2 regions of the Streptomyces sp. NPDC050610 genome follow, and region 1 is predicted to be linked to the other one. Evidence: riboswitches for the same ligand, from Rfam matches in the RefSeq annotation. Region 1 holds a riboswitch; the other holds the start of a gene.
The links. A riboswitch is a leader RNA that binds a small molecule or an ion and turns the genes downstream of it on or off. The one in region 1 is predicted to bind S-adenosylmethionine.

Region 1 (7,574 bases):
AACTGACGCTCAGGCACCACAAGCCGGACAGCCGTTCGGGTCGAAGCGGTCAGGTGCGCGCAAGTCGCTTGAGCAGCAAGGCCGATGCCACCGGCCGCGCCCCGGCCTTCGCCACGCCGTCGGCCACCTCGCGGTCGGTGGAGACCACCACGACCGGCCGGCCCGCCGGTTCGGCCCGTACGAGCTGCCGGATCAGCTCGTCCGCGGTCACGCCCGGCTTGCTGAACAGCACCCGCACCCCGCGCGGCGGCGCGAGCAGCACCGGAGCGACCAGCTCGGCGCCGTCGAAGACACAGGTCATCTCCGCGCCCGTCTGCGCCGCCAGCACCGCCAGCCCGCCCAGCAGCCGCAGCCGCTGCTTGTCCAGCGGCATCGTCGGATAGCCGGTCTTGGTGACGTTGTAGCCGTCCACCACCAGATGCGCCTGGGGCAGCGCCAGCAACTGGTCGAGCAGCGCCGGGTCCATCTCGGAGAGCGCGCGCGTCGCGATGTCCTTCGGCGTCATCTTCCCCGGCTCCACGGCCTCCACCGTGTCCGCCGGATGCACCGACGCGGGCGGCAGCGCCAGTTCGCGCCGCAGCCCCTGCGCGGCGTCCAGCACCGTGTCCAGCAGCAGCCGCAGCCGCATGTCCTCGACGCTGCGCCCCTCGCGGGTCGCCCGCCGGCTCGACTCCAGCGCCGACTCCGCCTCGGCGAGGCGCGCCTTGAGCCGCCGCGCCTCGCTGTCGGCCGCCGTCTTCTCGGCCGCCGCCGACGCCCGCAGCGCCTCCAGAGCCGCCTCCGCCTTCCGCACCGCCGCCTCGCCGCGCCGCACGTCGCTCACCGCGCTGCGCAGCTTGCGCTGGTAGCCGTCGGCCTCCTTACGGGCCGCGTCCAGCTCCTGGCGGACCCGGTCCGCCTCGGTGCGGGCCGCCCCGCGCGCCTCGGCCAACTCCTCGCGCAGCCGCCGCAGCTCCCGCTGCGCCTCCTCGCCGGCCCGCTCGGCGGTGGCGCGCTGCGCCTCCTCGCCGGCCGCCGCGACGAGCTTGGCCCAGCCCACCGGCCGCATCACATAGGCGACCGCGGCCACGTCCACCGGGTCCGCGGCGGCGGGCGGCGTCCCGCTGTCCAGCGCGTCGGCCAGCTCCGGCTGCGCCTCGCGCAGCCGGGCCGCGATCCGCTGCCGGAAGACGGCGTCGCCCTCGATCGCCGCGGCCATCGCGTTGCCCGCGAACTTGGCCCGACGGGTGGGCGTGAACCGGGCGTACTGCCGTAGCTGGGGCGGGAGTTCGGAGACGGTCAGCCCGCCGAAGGCGTCCGCCACCAGGGCCACGACCCGGCGCCGCACCGCCTCCGGCAGGGGGCGGTCGAGCACCTCGAAGGCGCCGTCGGCGTCATCGGCCGTGCCCTCGTCGCCTGTGTGCTGGGCCACCGCTCATCGCTCCGTTCTCAGGCGCTCGCACCCGGCCGGTCGACCAGCTCGATCTGGTCGACCGCGTTGCACCAGCGGCAGCGCACGGACTCGATGGTCTCACTGACGACCTCGTGCTCCTCGACCGTCGGCTCTCCGGCCAGGTCGAGGTGGACATAGTCGACGGCCTTGGTCGAGCGGGTCACATCGAAGCGGGTGAGGTTGCCGCACAGCGTGCAGCGCCACCGCGTCTCGGCTGTCGGCTGGGGAACGCCCATCGTGTCGTCCGTCCTCATGTCTGCTCGCGGGTTGTCCTCGCGGACCGCGGTGCGCCGTCGAACTGCGGGAGTGCTTTCCGTAACCCTACGGCCTGGCGCTGCCGCGCCGCCCCGGCGAGGCGGTCCGTGCGGGTTCCACCCGGTACGAGATGATCCGGGCATGATCAAGAAGGCGGCGGGCGGCAGGGCCGGCACCCCGGCGGGACCCGTGGTCACCTACGCCCTCATCGGCCTGAGCTGCCTGGTCTTCCTGATCGGCCCCGCCTCCGGCTTCAACCGGTCCTACGGCGCGGACGCCGGTCTGATCGCCGCGCAGACGCAGTATTTCGAGCGCTGGGGCATCGTCCCCGCCGATCTGTGGCGCGGCGTCCCGCTGGAGCCGCTCACTCCGCTCACCGCCCTGTTCGTGCACGGAAACTGGCTGCATCTGCTGGGCAACATGCTCTTCCTCTTCGTCTTCGGCGCGATGGCGGAGGAGCGTATGGGCCGGTTCCACTTCGCCGTCTTCTACATCGCCACCGGTTACCTGGCACTGCTCGGCTACGCCACCGCGCACGCCGATTCCACCCAGGCCCTGGTCGGGGCGTCCGGAGCGATCTCCGGGGTGCTCGGCGCGTTTCTCTGCCTTTTCCCCACCGCGCGGGTCACGAGTCTCTTTCCGTTCCTCTTCTTCCTGCCGCTGCGCTTCCCCGCCTGGGCCGTGCTGATCTTCTGGTTCGTGCTCCAGGGCCTGGCGGCCCGCACCGCCGACGGCCGGCCGGGCGTCGCCTACCTGGCGCACCTGATGGGGTTCGCGCTCGGCTTCCTCTACGCGTGGGCCCGCTACCGGCGTCCGGCTAGAGTGAAAGGCGCGGCCCCGCCCAGCGAGGGGGCGCGCCCACCCGGGGACCCCGACACCAGCGGCTGACGCCACGGACCCCCGGACCCGCGAGGAGGAGCCAGCCCTTGATCACGTCGATCGTCCTCATCAAGACGAGCGTGGACCAGATCCCCGAGATCGCCGAGAAGATCGCCGCCCTGGAGGGCGTCAGCGAGGTCTACTCGGTCACCGGCGCCCACGACCTGATCGCCCTGGTCCGCGTCGCCCGCCACGACGACCTCGCGGACGTCATCCCGGGCCGGATCAGCAAGGTGCCGGGCGTGGCCTCCACCGAGACCCACATCGCCTTCCGCACGTACTCGCAGCACGACCTGGAAGCGGCCTTCGCGATCGGCCTGGACGCCTGACACCTGACGCCTGGCCGGCGGGGCACGCACCGGGCCCGTAGCCGGGGCGGCGGCGCGTCGGGGCCGGCCGAGCCGTCCGGTACGCGCTCGTGCCGCGCCGCGCCGTCCAAGGCGGATCGGAACGTACCCAGCCCTCGGACAGGGGCCGCTCCGAAGCGGAGCCGGTCAGGCGCCGGACCCCGCCGGCCCCGCCCTCGAAGTACCGACTCCCCCGCAGGCCAGGCGGCAGCGCGCGAGGACAGCCGAGCTGCCCGGTACGCGCTCGCGGCGTGCCGTTCCTGAGGGTTCCGGCCCGGAAGCACGGTGCCAGCCGCTGAGCATCCCGGCCCCGGACGGCGGGCAGCGCCCGGCGTCCCGTCAGGCCGACACCGACACCGGCACGCAGCGCCCGCCCTCGGTGCGGTAGTCCCACTTGGCGCCGGACGTGACCAGTTCGCGTACGGCCGTGACGAACCGGTCGATGTGCTCGTCGGGGGTGCCCGCGCCGAAGCTGACGCGGATCGCGTTGAGCGAGCGCTCCCCCGGCGCGGCCTCGGGCGCGCCGCACTCGCCCACCTCGTCGTCCTCCGCCCCGAGCAGGGTTCGCACCAGCGGGTGGGCGCAGAAGAGGCCGTCGCGCACCCCGATGCCGTACTCGGCGGAGAGGGCCGCCGCGAAGTGCGAGCTGTTCCAGCCCGCCACCACGAAGGAGATGACGCCGACCCGCGGGGCGTCGTCGCCGAAGAGCGAGAGCACCTTCACCTCGGGGACCTCGGCGAGCCCCTCGCGGACCCGCGCCACGAGCCGCTGCTCGCGCTCGACGAGCGCGTCGAACCCGGCCTCGGTCAGCGCCTTGCAGGCGGCGGCGATCGCGTAGACGCCGATCACGTTGGGCGAGCCGGCCTCGTGCCGGGCCTCGGACTCGTGCCACTCGACGGCCACGCCGCCGTCCGCGCGCCGCTCCACCTTGCGGCTCGCGCCGCCGCCCGCGAGGTACGGCTCGGCCGCCAGCAGCCAGTCCCGGCGCCCGGCGAGGACGCCCGAGCCGAACGGCGCGTACAGCTTGTGGCCGGAGAACGCCACCCAGTCCACGTCCGAGGCCGCCACGTCCACCGGGTGGTGCGGCGCCAGCTGCGCGGCGTCGAGGACGATGCGCGCGCCGTGCGCGTGGGCGGCGGCCGCCAGCTCCCGTACGGGCCACACCTCGCCCGTCACGTTGGACGCGCCCGTCACGCAGACCAGCGCGGGCCCGTACGGCTCCCGGCCGGCCAGGGCCTTCTCCAGCGTCTCGACGGCCTGCGCCGGGGTGCGCGGCGCGTCCAGGTAGCTGACGGTGACGTCGGACGCGGCCGCGCGCCGCTCCCACGGCAGCAGCGAGGCGTGGTGCTCGGTCTCGAAGACGAAGACCCGGGTGCCGCGCGGGAGGGCCGCGGCGAGCAGGTTGAGCGAGTCGGTGGTCGAGCGGGTGAAGATCACGTGATCGTCCGCGCGGCAGCCGAGGAACTCCGCGACGTCGGCGCGGCTGTTCTCGAAGAGGTCGGTGGAGAGCTGCGAGAGGTAGCCCGCGCCGCGATGGACGCTGCCGTAGTACGGAGCGTAGGCGGCCACGTCGTCCCAGACCCGCTGGAGGGCGGGGGCGCTGGCGGCGTAGTCGAGCGCCGCGTAGGTGACCTCGCCGCCGGTGACGAGCGGGACGCTGACATCCCGGCCGAGCACCGGCAGCGGCTGGGCGGCGTCACAGGGGGCGGCGGGGGCGGACGTGGCGGCGGCGACAGTGGCGGTGGCGTATGCGGACATGCTGAACTCTCCCGGCGGTGCAGGCGGAATGTCTTCGGACGCGCAGGCGTTCGGGGACGCGTGCGGAATGCCTCGACGCCCGGCTCGCGCCGCGTACGGAGGCATGAAGAGATCTGAGAAGACCTGAGGAACCCTCAGGGGACGTCAGAAAAGGGGCCGTCGGCCCTATCGCATTCGCTTGCTCACGAGACTGCTCCCTCAAGACCAGGACCCCTGGACGAGGGGCCCGCGCTTGCCGAGGACCTTGCTGTCCACGACCTGGTCTTCACCCGGGGCACCCCGCCACGGACGGAGGGTTGCCGGACAGCGGGCCGGGGCCTGTGCCGCTGTCACTCATGACCTGTGCAGCATCTTGCCACACGATCTTCGATGCGCAAGGCGCGGTCCGCACTGTGGACTGCGCCTTGCGTCACACCGGGCGTCCCGCGCCCCGCACCGGCCGGAGCGTCAGGCGTTGCTCGCCACGACCCAGCGCTCCAACGCGGCGCGCGCCGCCCCCGAGTCGATGGAGTCCGCGGCCCGCGCGATCCCCGCCGAGATCTGCGCGGTGAGCGGCTCATCGGTCGGCTCCAGCGCCACCAGCGCCGCCGCCGAGTTGAGCAGCACCGCGTCCCGTACGGGCCCGGTCTCCCCCGCGAGCAGCCGGCGCGCGACGTCCGCGTTGTACGAGGCATCCGCGCCGCGCAGCGCCGAGACCGGCACCAGGTCGATGCCGACGTCCCGCGGGTCGAACGCCTCCTCGCGGACCCGCCCGTCCCGTACGACCCAGACCCGCGAGGTCGCCGTCGTGGTCAGCTCGTCCAGCCCGTCGTCGCCGCGGAAGACCAGCGCGCTGGAGCCGCGCTCGGCGAGGACTCCGGCGAGGATCGGCGCCATCCGGGCGTCCGCGACGCCGGTGGCCTGCGCCTTGACCCGCGCGGGGTTGGTCAGCGGGCCCAGCACGTTGAACGTCGTACGGATGCCCAGCTCCCGCCGGGCGGCGGCCACATGGCGCAGCGACGGGTGGAACTTGACCGCGAAGCAGAAGGTGATGCCCGCCTCTTCGGCGACCCGCACCACCTGCCGCGGGGGCAGGTCCAGGTTGACGCCGAGCTTCTCCAGCACGTCGGAGGCGCCGCTGGCCGAGGACGCGGCGCGGTTGCCGTGCTTGACGACCCTCGCGCCCGTGCCGGCCACCACGATCGAGGACATGGTGGAGATGTTGACGGTCTTGGCCCCGTCGCCGCCGGTGCCGACGATGTCGATGCTGGGGCCGGGCACCTCGATGAGGTTGGCGTGCGCGTACATGGCCCGTACGAGCCCGGAGATCTCGGCGACGGTCTCGCCCTTGGCGCGCAGCGCGACCGCGAAGCCGGCGATCTGGGCGTCGGTGGCCTCGCCGCGCATGATGCGGTCCATGGCCCAGGCGGTGTCGTCGGCGCCGAGGTCGCGGTGGTCGAGGAGCGCGTCCAGGATGCCCGGCCAGGTACGGGCCGTCGCGCTGTCGCCGCCTGCCGGGGTCGCAACGTTCATGGTCCACGCTCCTGGTGGTCGTCTGGGTTCGCGGGGCCAGCCTATCCAGGCCCGCGGACAGCGAAGAGCCCCGTCCATGCGCTGGACGGGGCTCTCGCTGTGGCGATCAGCGGATGACGCGCGAGGGCGTGGGATCAGTGGTGGCCGTGGCCGCTGGTGATCTCCTCGTACTCCTCGGTGGTGGGCTTGGGGATCTGGGTCCCCTCGCCGTAGAAGCCCTTGGAGAGCTTCGCCCGCAGCTTGGTGGTCCGGCCGACCTTGCGCTCGACGCCGTTCTCGTCGACCTCGGGGCCGAGCTCCAGCGGCTTGGGCTGGTCGTGCGCCGTGAGGGTGTGCAGCTGCTCCTGCGAGAGCGGCTCGTGGACCTCGACGAACTCACCGTGCGGCAGCCGCTTGATGATGCCGGACTCGCGTCCGTGCAGCACCTTGTCGCGGTCGCGCCGCTGGAGGCCGAGGCAGATCCGGCGCGTGGCGATGAAGACCAGCACCGGCACCACGAAGAAGCCGACGCGGACGAACCAGGTGATCGCGTTGATCGAGAGGTGGAAGTGGGTGGCCCAGAGGTCGTTTCCACCGCCGACGAGCAGCACGAAGTACCAGCTGATCCAGGCGGCGCCGAACCCGGTGCGGGTCGGGGCGTTGCGCGGGCGGTCCAGCAGGTGGTGCTCCCGCTTGTCCCCGGTGACCCAGGACTCGATGAACGGGTACACCGCGATGGCGGCCAGCACCAGCGGGAAGATGATCAGCGGGATGAGCACGCCCAGGACCAGGGTGTGGCCCCAGAGGTTGATCTCCCAGCCGGGCATCACTCGGATCAGGCCCTCGGAGAAGCCCATGTACCAGTCGGGCTGGGCGCCCGTGGACACCTGGTCCGGCCGGTAGGGGCCGATGGCCCAGATCGGGTTGATCGTCGCGATGGCGGCGACGGCCGCGATCACGCCGAAGACCAGGAAGAAGAAGCCTCCGGCCTTGGCCATGTAGACCGGCAGCAGCGGCATGCCGACCACGTTCTTGTTCGTCCGGCCGGGGCCGGGGAACTGCGTGTGCTTGTGGTAGAAGACCAGGATCAGGTGGGCCACCAGCAGGCCGAGCATGATGCCCGGCAGCAGCAGGACGTGGATCGAGAAGAACCGCGGCACGAAGTCCGAGCCGGGGAACTCGCCGCCGAACAGGAACATCGAGATGTACGTGCCGATGATCGGCACGGACAGGATCGCGCCTTCCATGAACCGGACACCGGTGCCGGAGAGCAGGTCGTCCGGGAGGGAGTAACCGGTGAAGCCGGTGAACATGCCCAGCACGAACAGCAGGAAGCCGAAGAGCCAGTTGACCTCGCGCGGCTTGCGGAACGCGCCCGTGAAGAAGACGCGCATCATGTGCACGAACATCGC
Region 2 (7,574 bases), on a different contig from region 1:
CCTCGAAGGTGACGGAACCGCCGTCGTCGGCGGCGCTCGCGCCGAGCACGTCCCGGCAGCAGGCGATGAACGCGTCCGCCCAGCGCCGGGTGAGGAACGCCGCGCGGTCCGCGCCCAGCACCCCGCGCAGCACCTCGGCCGCGACGTCGTCGGGCAGCAGCCGGTAGTAGTCCGGCGGGGCCCACGGGGTGTGCGAGAAGTGGCCGACGCGCAGGTCGGGGCGGCGCTCGCGGAGCATGCCGGGGACCAGCGTGAGGTGGTAGTCCTGCACCAGCACGGCGGCGCCCGGCGCGGCCTCGGCGGCCAGCGCGTCCGCGAAGGCCGCGTTGTACGCCTCGTACGCCTCCCACTGCTCCCGGAAGCCCGCGTCGAAGACGGGCTCCAGCGGCGTCTCGTACAGCAGGTGGTGGACGAACCACAGCACGGAGTTGGCGACGCCGTTGTACGCGGCGGCGAAGACGTCGGGCGCGATGTCCAGCATCCGGACGCGCTGCCCGCCCGAGTCGCCGGCCGGCAGATGGCCGCCCTCGGCGCGCCGTACGGCCTCCCGGTCGCCGTCCCCGAGCGCGGCGCACACCCAGACGGCGTCCGCCTCCGGTCCGATGGCCGACAGCCCGGAGACCAGGCCGCCGCCGCCGCGCTTGGCGGTGAGCGACCCGTCGTCGCCCCGCGCGTAGGAGACCGGGCCGCGGTTGGACGCGACAAGGACCTGGGCGCCGTGCTGGGAGGCCATGCCGCGAGCCTAGCCGCTGCCGCTCGGGCTCAAACGCCCGCACACCATCCGGAGGAGTGCCAATTCAGCCCGTCCGGCGTTTGAGGACCGGGGTCCGGGGCGGAGCCCCGGCAGGGAGCTACGCCGCCCGGCGTTCCACGTACTCCGGTATCTCCGCCATCGGCGGTCGTTCCTCGGTGTCCACCGCGTGCGTACGCGCCACGAATCCGTCCTCTCCCCGGTCGAACTGCGTCAGCGCGGGGCGCACCAAATGCCCGCGTGCCAGGCGGAGTTGAGCGGTGCGGTAGATGGCGGCGGCCATCCGGCCCAGTGCCTGGCCGTCCTGGTGGCGGTGTTTGCGCACGCCCACGTCGACCTGCGCGAGCGCGTCCAGGCCCACCGTGTGCAGGGCGTCGACGAGGAGGCCCAGCTCCACCCCGTAGCCGACGGGGAACGGCAGCCGCTCCAGCAGCGAGCGCCGCGCCGCGTACTCGCCGCCGAGCGGCTGCACGAAGCCCGCCAGCAGCGGCCAGTGCAGGTTGAGCAGCGGGCGGGCCACCAGTTCCGTGACCCGGCCGCCCTGCCCGGCCGCGTCGCCGAGCGGACGGTCGTACATCGCCTTGACGAAGTGCACGTCCGGGTCGGTCAGCAGGGGGCCGACGATGCCGGAGACGAAGTCCGCGGAGAACTCCCGCAGGTCGGCGTCGACGAAGCAGACGATCTCGCCGCTGGTCGCCAGCAGCGACCGCCACAGCACCTCGCCCTTGCCCGGCAGCGCGGGCAGCCGCGGCAGCACCGAGTCCCGGTGCACGACCCGCGCCCCGGCCGCCGCCGCGACGGCGGCCGTACGGTCGGTGGAGCCGGAGTCCAGCACCACCAGCTCGTCCACCAGCGGCACGGGCCCGGCCATCAGCTCGCGGCGGATGGCGGCGACGATCTCGCCGACCGTCGCCTCCTCGTCGAGGGCGGGCAGCACCACGCTCACCGTGCCGCGCGAACCGGCGGCGCGTTTCGCGGCGAGCAGCTGGTCGAGCGGGCGGTCGGCGGCGGACCAAGAGCGCTGCTTCAGCCAGTGCTCGACCTCTTCCAGCACGTCGAACGTCTCCTTATGTGATGCATCTCGCGGTTCGGACGGCTGTCTCAACCGTCCGGGGCTTCGGTTACAGTCTTGAACAACGCGGATGTCCGACGCATGTCGGGGTCGCGCGCCGACAAACGCCTGGGCCCCGCCCAGTGCCATACCGCTCATCCAGAGGGGCAGAGGGAACGGCCCGTTGAAGCCCCGGCAACCCTCCCGCCGGTCTCGTCGAACTATTCGCGAGGCTCCCGGTGGGGAAGGTGCCAATTCCGGCTCGCGGCGAGATGCGCCGCGGGGAAGATGAGGAGAAAGGGCCTCGCCTCCATGGCTGTGCAAGCCGCAGAAACGACCACTTCCGCCACTCCCGTAGACCTCGGTCCCGCCGTGGCGCTCTCCTGCCGCGAATGCGGCGAGCGCTTCGCCCTCGGCCCGATCTTCGCCTGCGAGGCCTGTTTCGGCCCCCTTGAGGTGGCGTACGAGCTGCCGACGGGCGACCCGGAGGACCTGCGCCGGCGGATCGAGGCCGGCCCCGACAACATCTGGCGGTACGCGCCGCTGCTCCCGGTCCCGGCCGACGTGGCCGGCAAGCCGAGTCTGAACCCCGGCTTCACCAAGCTGGTCAAGGCCGACCGCCTCGCCCGCGAGCTGGGCGTCACCGGCGGCCTGTACGTCAAGGACGACTCGGGCAACCCGACGCACTCCTTCAAGGACCGCGTCGTCGCCATCGCCGTCGAGGCCGCCCGCGCCTTCGGCTTCACCACCCTCTCCTGTTCCTCGACCGGCAACCTCGCGGGCGCGGTCGGCGCCGCGGCGTCCCGTGCCGGCTTCAAGTCCTGCGTGTTCATCCCGCACGACCTGGAGCAGGGCAAGGTCGTCATGGCCGCGGTCTACGGCGGCGACCTCGTCGGCATCGAGGGCAACTACGACGACGTCAACCGGTTCTGCTCCGAGCTCATCGGCGACCCGGCGGGCGAGGGCTGGGGCTTCGTCAACGTCAACCTGCGCCCGTACTACGGCGAGGGCTCCAAGACGCTCGCGTACGAGATCTGCGAGCAGCTCGGCTGGCGGATCCCGGACCAGATCGTCATCCCGGTCGCGTCCGGCTCCCAGCTCACGAAGATCGACAAGGGGCTCAAGGAGCTGATCCGGCTCGGGCTGGTCGAGGACCGCCCGTACAAGATCTTCGGCGCCCAGGCCGAGGGGTGCTCGCCCGTCTCCACGGCCTTCAAGGCGGGCCACGACGTCGTACGGCCGCAGAAGCCGGACACCATCGCCAAGTCGCTCGCCATCGGCAACCCGGCGGACGGCCCGTACGTGCTCGACATCGCCCGGCGCACCGGCGGCGCGGTCGAGGACGTCGACGACGAGCGGGTGGTGGAGGCGATCAAGCTGCTGGCCCGTACGGAGGGCGTCTTCGCGGAGACCGCGGGCGGCGTGACGGTCGGCGTCACCAAGAAGCTGATCGAGAACGGGCTGCTCGACCCGGCCCTGACCACGGTCGTCCTGAACACCGGCGACGGCCTCAAGACGCTGGACGCGGTGGCGCCGACCACCGGGCCCACCGCGACGATCCGCCCCAGCCTGGACGCCTTCCGCGCCGCCGGCCTGGCCGGCTGACCCCGCCCCAGGCCCACCCCGTCCACCACCGAAGGGAACCGTCATGAGCGTCAACGTCCGAATTCCTACCATTCTCCGCACGTACACCGGCGGCAAGGCCGAGGTGCCGGCCGAGGGCGCCACCGTCGCCGAGGTCATCGACTCCCTGGAGCGGAACCACCCGGGCATCGCCGCGCGCGTACTGGACGACGCCGGGAAGCTGCGCCGCTTCGTGAACGTGTACGTCAACGACGACGACGTGCGCTTCGAAGGGGGCCTCCAGGCGGCGACGCCGGACGGCGCGGGCATCTCGATCATCCCGGCGGTCGCGGGCGGCTGCTGACTCCTGCCCCGAGGCTTCCCGGGCCCTCTTTCCGGAACACCTCCGAGGCTTCCCCGGTCCTCCTTCCGGAACACCCGACGCTTCCCGCGTCGTCCTCCCGGAGCACCCCTGATCGTCCGCGGTCGTCCCCGATCGTTCTCGATCTTCCTCGAATCGCTTCCGAATCGCCCTCGGATCACCTCCGGATCGCCCCCGAATCACCTCTGAATCACCTCCGAATCGCCCCGGCCGGAAACGGACGGGGCGATTCCGTCTGTTGAATGGCGATACAGTTGAGGACGATCCCCCTCCGGCGTGAGTGCCGAACGCATATGAGAACCCGTCAAGTTACGTGCAAAGACTGTGCGCGAATTGTCGGGTATGTTGCGCTATGCCCGGCCCGACTTGCCCCGGAATGCTGGGAATCCTCCGCATAGCGTCGGTCGGCCACCGCCGGAATTCTCGTCCGATTGACCTGTTGCAGACGGCATCCGTGCAGATACATTCAGCCGCGGTCGACGCGTTCCGGCGCACACCCCCACCTGTCAGGGGGTGAGGTCTGACCCGGGTCCGCGAAGTGCGGTCCTGCGCAAGGGCCAGTAATAGGGGAGTTAGGCATGGCTCAGGGCACCGTCAAATGGTTCAACGCGGAGAAGGGGTACGGCTTCATCGCGGTCGACGGTGGTGCGGATGTATTCGTCCACTACAGCGCGATTCAGATGGACGGCTACCGCACCCTCGAGGAGGGTCAGCGAGTCGAGTTCGAGATCTCGCAGGGCCAGAAGGGGCCGCAGGCGGACATGGTCAAGCTCGCCGTCTGATCTCGGCGCGATCGACCACCGGCTCACTCACATGTGGGGCCCGTACCTTCCGAGGTGCGGGCCCTTCGTGCGCCCCGGGCCGGACCGGGGGTCGGCGCGGATGGGACCGGGGGGCGTCCCGCCTGTCGGGGTGTCGCCTGTTCCGCCTGCGGGGGCGTCCCTTGTTCCGCCTGCCGGGACTTCGCCCGTCCCGCGTCCTGGAACGTCGCCCGTCCCGCTTCTCTCCCCGCGCCCCACCCGCCTCATGAGTGCGCGCCGGGTCTGTGAAGCCGCTTGCACTCAAGGGGGGCGAGTGCTAATCATTGGGCTTAGCACTCTCCCAGTGAGAGTGACAGAAAAAGGACCGGGTCGGTGAGGCCCGTACGCCGGGTGGGGCAAGGAACCACAAGGCTGCAGGCCGTCCGTCGCGGGCGCCACACGGTCCGGAGAAATCCGCCCCCAAGCTCCTTGCAGGGAGCCGGGGGAACCCCTTCTGTCCGGGAGGACCACTTCACATGGCCAAGATCATCGCGTTCGACGAGGAGGCACGGCGCGGCCTCGAGCGCGGCATGAACCAGCTCGCCGACGCCGTCAAGGTGACCCTGGGCCCCAAGGGTCGCAACGTCGTCCTCGAGAAGAAGTGGGGCGCCCCCACGATCACCAACGATGGTGTTTCCATCGCCAAGGAGATCGAGCTCGAGGACCCGTACGAGAAGATCGGCGCCGAGCTGGTCAAGGAGGTCGCGAAGAAGACGGACGACGTCGCCGGTGACGGCACGACGACCGCGACCGTCCTGGCGCAGGCGCTGGTCCGCGAGGGCCTGCGCAACGTAGCCGCCGGCGCCAACCCGATGGCCCTCAAGCGCGGCATCGAGAAGGCCGTCGAGGCCGTCTCCGCCGCCCTGCTGGAGCAGGCCAAGGACGTGGAGACCAAGGAGCAGATCGCTTCGACCGCCTCCATCTCCGCCGCCGACACCCAGATCGGCGAGCTGATCGCCGAGGCCATGGACAAGGTCGGCAAGGAAGGCGTCATCACGGTCGAGGAGTCGCAGACCTTCGGCCTGGAGCTTGAGCTCACCGAAGGCATGCGCTTCGACAAGGGCTACATCTCCGCCTACTTCGCCACCGACATGGAGCGTATGGAGGCGTCGCTCGACGACCCGTACATCCTGATCGTCAACTCCAAGATCGGCAACGTGAAGGACCTCCTTCCGCTGCTGGAGAAGGTCATGCAGTCGGGCAAGCCGCTGCTGATCATCGCGGAGGACGTCGAGGGCGAGGCGCTGTCCACGCTCGTCGTCAACAAGATCCGCGGCACCTTCAAGTCCGTCGCCGTCAAGGCTCCGGGCTTCGGTGACCGTCGCAAGGCCATGCTCGGCGACATCGGCATCCTCACCGGCGGCACGGTCATCTCCGAAGAGGTCGGCCTCAAGCTGGAGAACGCCGGTCTCGACCTGCTCGGCCGCGCCCGCAAGGTCGTCATCACCAAGGACGAGACGACCATCGTCGACGGTGCCGGTGAGAGCGACCAGGTCCAGGGTCGCGTCAACCAGATCCGCGCCGAGATCGAGAACTCGGACAGCGACTACGACCGCGAGAAGCTGCAGGAGCGCCTGGCGAAGCTCGCCGGCGGTGTTGCGGTCATCAAGGCCGGTGCCGCGACCGAGGTCGAGCTCAAGGAGCGCAAGCACCGCATCGAGGACGCCGTTCGCAACGCGAAGGCGGCCGTCGAGGAGGGCATCGTCGCCGGCGGTGGCGTGGCCCTGCTCCAGACCGTCTCGGTCTTCGAGAAGCTCGACCTTGAGGGCGACGAGGCCACCGGTGCCGCCGCTGTGAAGCTGGCCCTTGAGGCCCCGCTGAAGCAGATCTCGGTCAACGCCGGCCTTGAGGGCGGCGTCGTCGTGGAGAAGGTGCGCAACCTGACCCCGGGTCACGGCCTCAACGCCGCGACCGGCGAGTACATCGACCTGGTCGCCGCGGGCATCATCGACCCGGCCAAGGTCACGCGCTCCGCGCTGCAGAACGCCGCCTCCATCGCGGCGCTCTTCCTCACCACCGAGGCCGTCATCGCCGACAAGCCGGAGAAGGCGGGCGCTGCCCCGGCCGGCGGCGGCATGCCGGGCGGTGACATGGACTTCTGATCCTCTTGAGGATCAGCTGCCCATAGCTGTACGGACCGAGGGCGGCACCCCCATCGCGGGGGTGCCGCCCTCGGGCGTTTTTCCGTGTCCGGGCTTTGCCGGTGCCTGGGCGCTCTTACGCCCGTACGTCCGCGTCAGGGGCGGTGAGCGGCTTCACCGACTCGGCTCCGGCGGTGAACAGCCGGTCGAGCTGGCGGTCGAGGAGGGCGAGGGCCTGCTCGGGGGTGCGCTGGCCGAGGAGCACCCCGGTCTGTAGCCCGTCGGCGGTCGCCAGCAGGATCTCGGCTTCGGGCAGGGGGTCCAGGCCGGCCGGCACCTGTCCCTCCCGCTGCCCCCAGGCGATCAGATCGGCGAGGAGCCTTTCGAGTTCGGGGGGCGCGTCGGCGGCGATGGCCGCGAGGTTCTCGTCCCACAGGAAGCGGACGAAGTACGCCACGTACACGAGGTGCCGGGTCCGCCGCTCCTCGTCCAGCGGCAGCATCTCCATCAGGACTCCGCGCACGGCTCCGCGCGGGGTGTTCGCGTCGCCGAGCGCCTCGACGCGCGCCCGGCCGCGTACCTCGGCGTCGCTGTTGAGGATCTCCAGCGCCGTGAGCAGCAGCGCGTCCCGGCTGCCGAAGTAGTACTGGATCAGCCGCACCGACACCCCGGCCTCCGCCGCCACCTGCCGCAGCGTGACGTCCTCCAGCCCGCGCCGGGCGGCCAGCCGCCAGACGGCCTCGGCGATCTGGTGACGCCGCTGGTCGTGGTCGGCCTGTCGGGGCATGGGGGCGGTCCTCGCTGGTTCGTCCGCTCGGCGTGGGTTCGTCGATCCGTTCGGTCGCTCCACTCTAGGGCCTGTATTGAGTCGTGATCGGTTTGCTGGATTCGCCCTCGTTCCGGGGGCGGATGCGGTAGTCCGGTGTGTATGACGCGTGCGCAGCTG

Region 2: it holds a riboswitch for S-adenosylmethionine, as region 1 does, so the genes downstream of both, thrC (threonine synthase) here and AB0I22_RS37430 (aminotransferase class V-fold PLP-dependent enzyme) in region 1, are expected to answer to the same signal.

The regions. Positions count from the first base shown of each region.
Region 1 covers NZ_JBFAIV010000056.1:27,889-35,462, reverse strand. Annotated here, with positions in the region: gene AB0I22_RS37450 (NYN domain-containing protein) at 50-1,411, opposite strand; gene AB0I22_RS37445 (hypothetical protein) at 1,429-1,668, opposite strand; gene AB0I22_RS37440 (rhomboid family intramembrane serine protease) at 1,829-2,575, shown strand; gene AB0I22_RS37435 (Lrp/AsnC ligand binding domain-containing protein) at 2,614-2,895, shown strand; gene AB0I22_RS37430 (aminotransferase class V-fold PLP-dependent enzyme) at 3,253-4,671, opposite strand; SAM riboswitch class IV at 4,895-5,012, opposite strand; gene trpD (anthranilate phosphoribosyltransferase) at 5,119-6,183, opposite strand; gene AB0I22_RS37420 (cytochrome b N-terminal domain-containing protein) at 6,318-7,574, opposite strand, start outside.
Region 2 covers NZ_JBFAIV010000076.1:1,993-9,566, forward strand. Annotated here, with positions in the region: gene AB0I22_RS39275 (trehalose-6-phosphate synthase) at 1-733, opposite strand, end outside; gene AB0I22_RS39280 (glucosyl-3-phosphoglycerate synthase) at 852-1,805, opposite strand; SAM riboswitch class I at 1,955-2,097, shown strand; gene thrC (threonine synthase) at 2,115-3,407, shown strand; gene AB0I22_RS39290 (ubiquitin-like small modifier protein 1) at 3,451-3,729, shown strand; gene AB0I22_RS39295 (cold-shock protein) at 4,326-4,529, shown strand; gene groL (chaperonin GroEL) at 5,024-6,649, shown strand; gene AB0I22_RS39305 (TetR/AcrR family transcriptional regulator) at 6,765-7,415, opposite strand.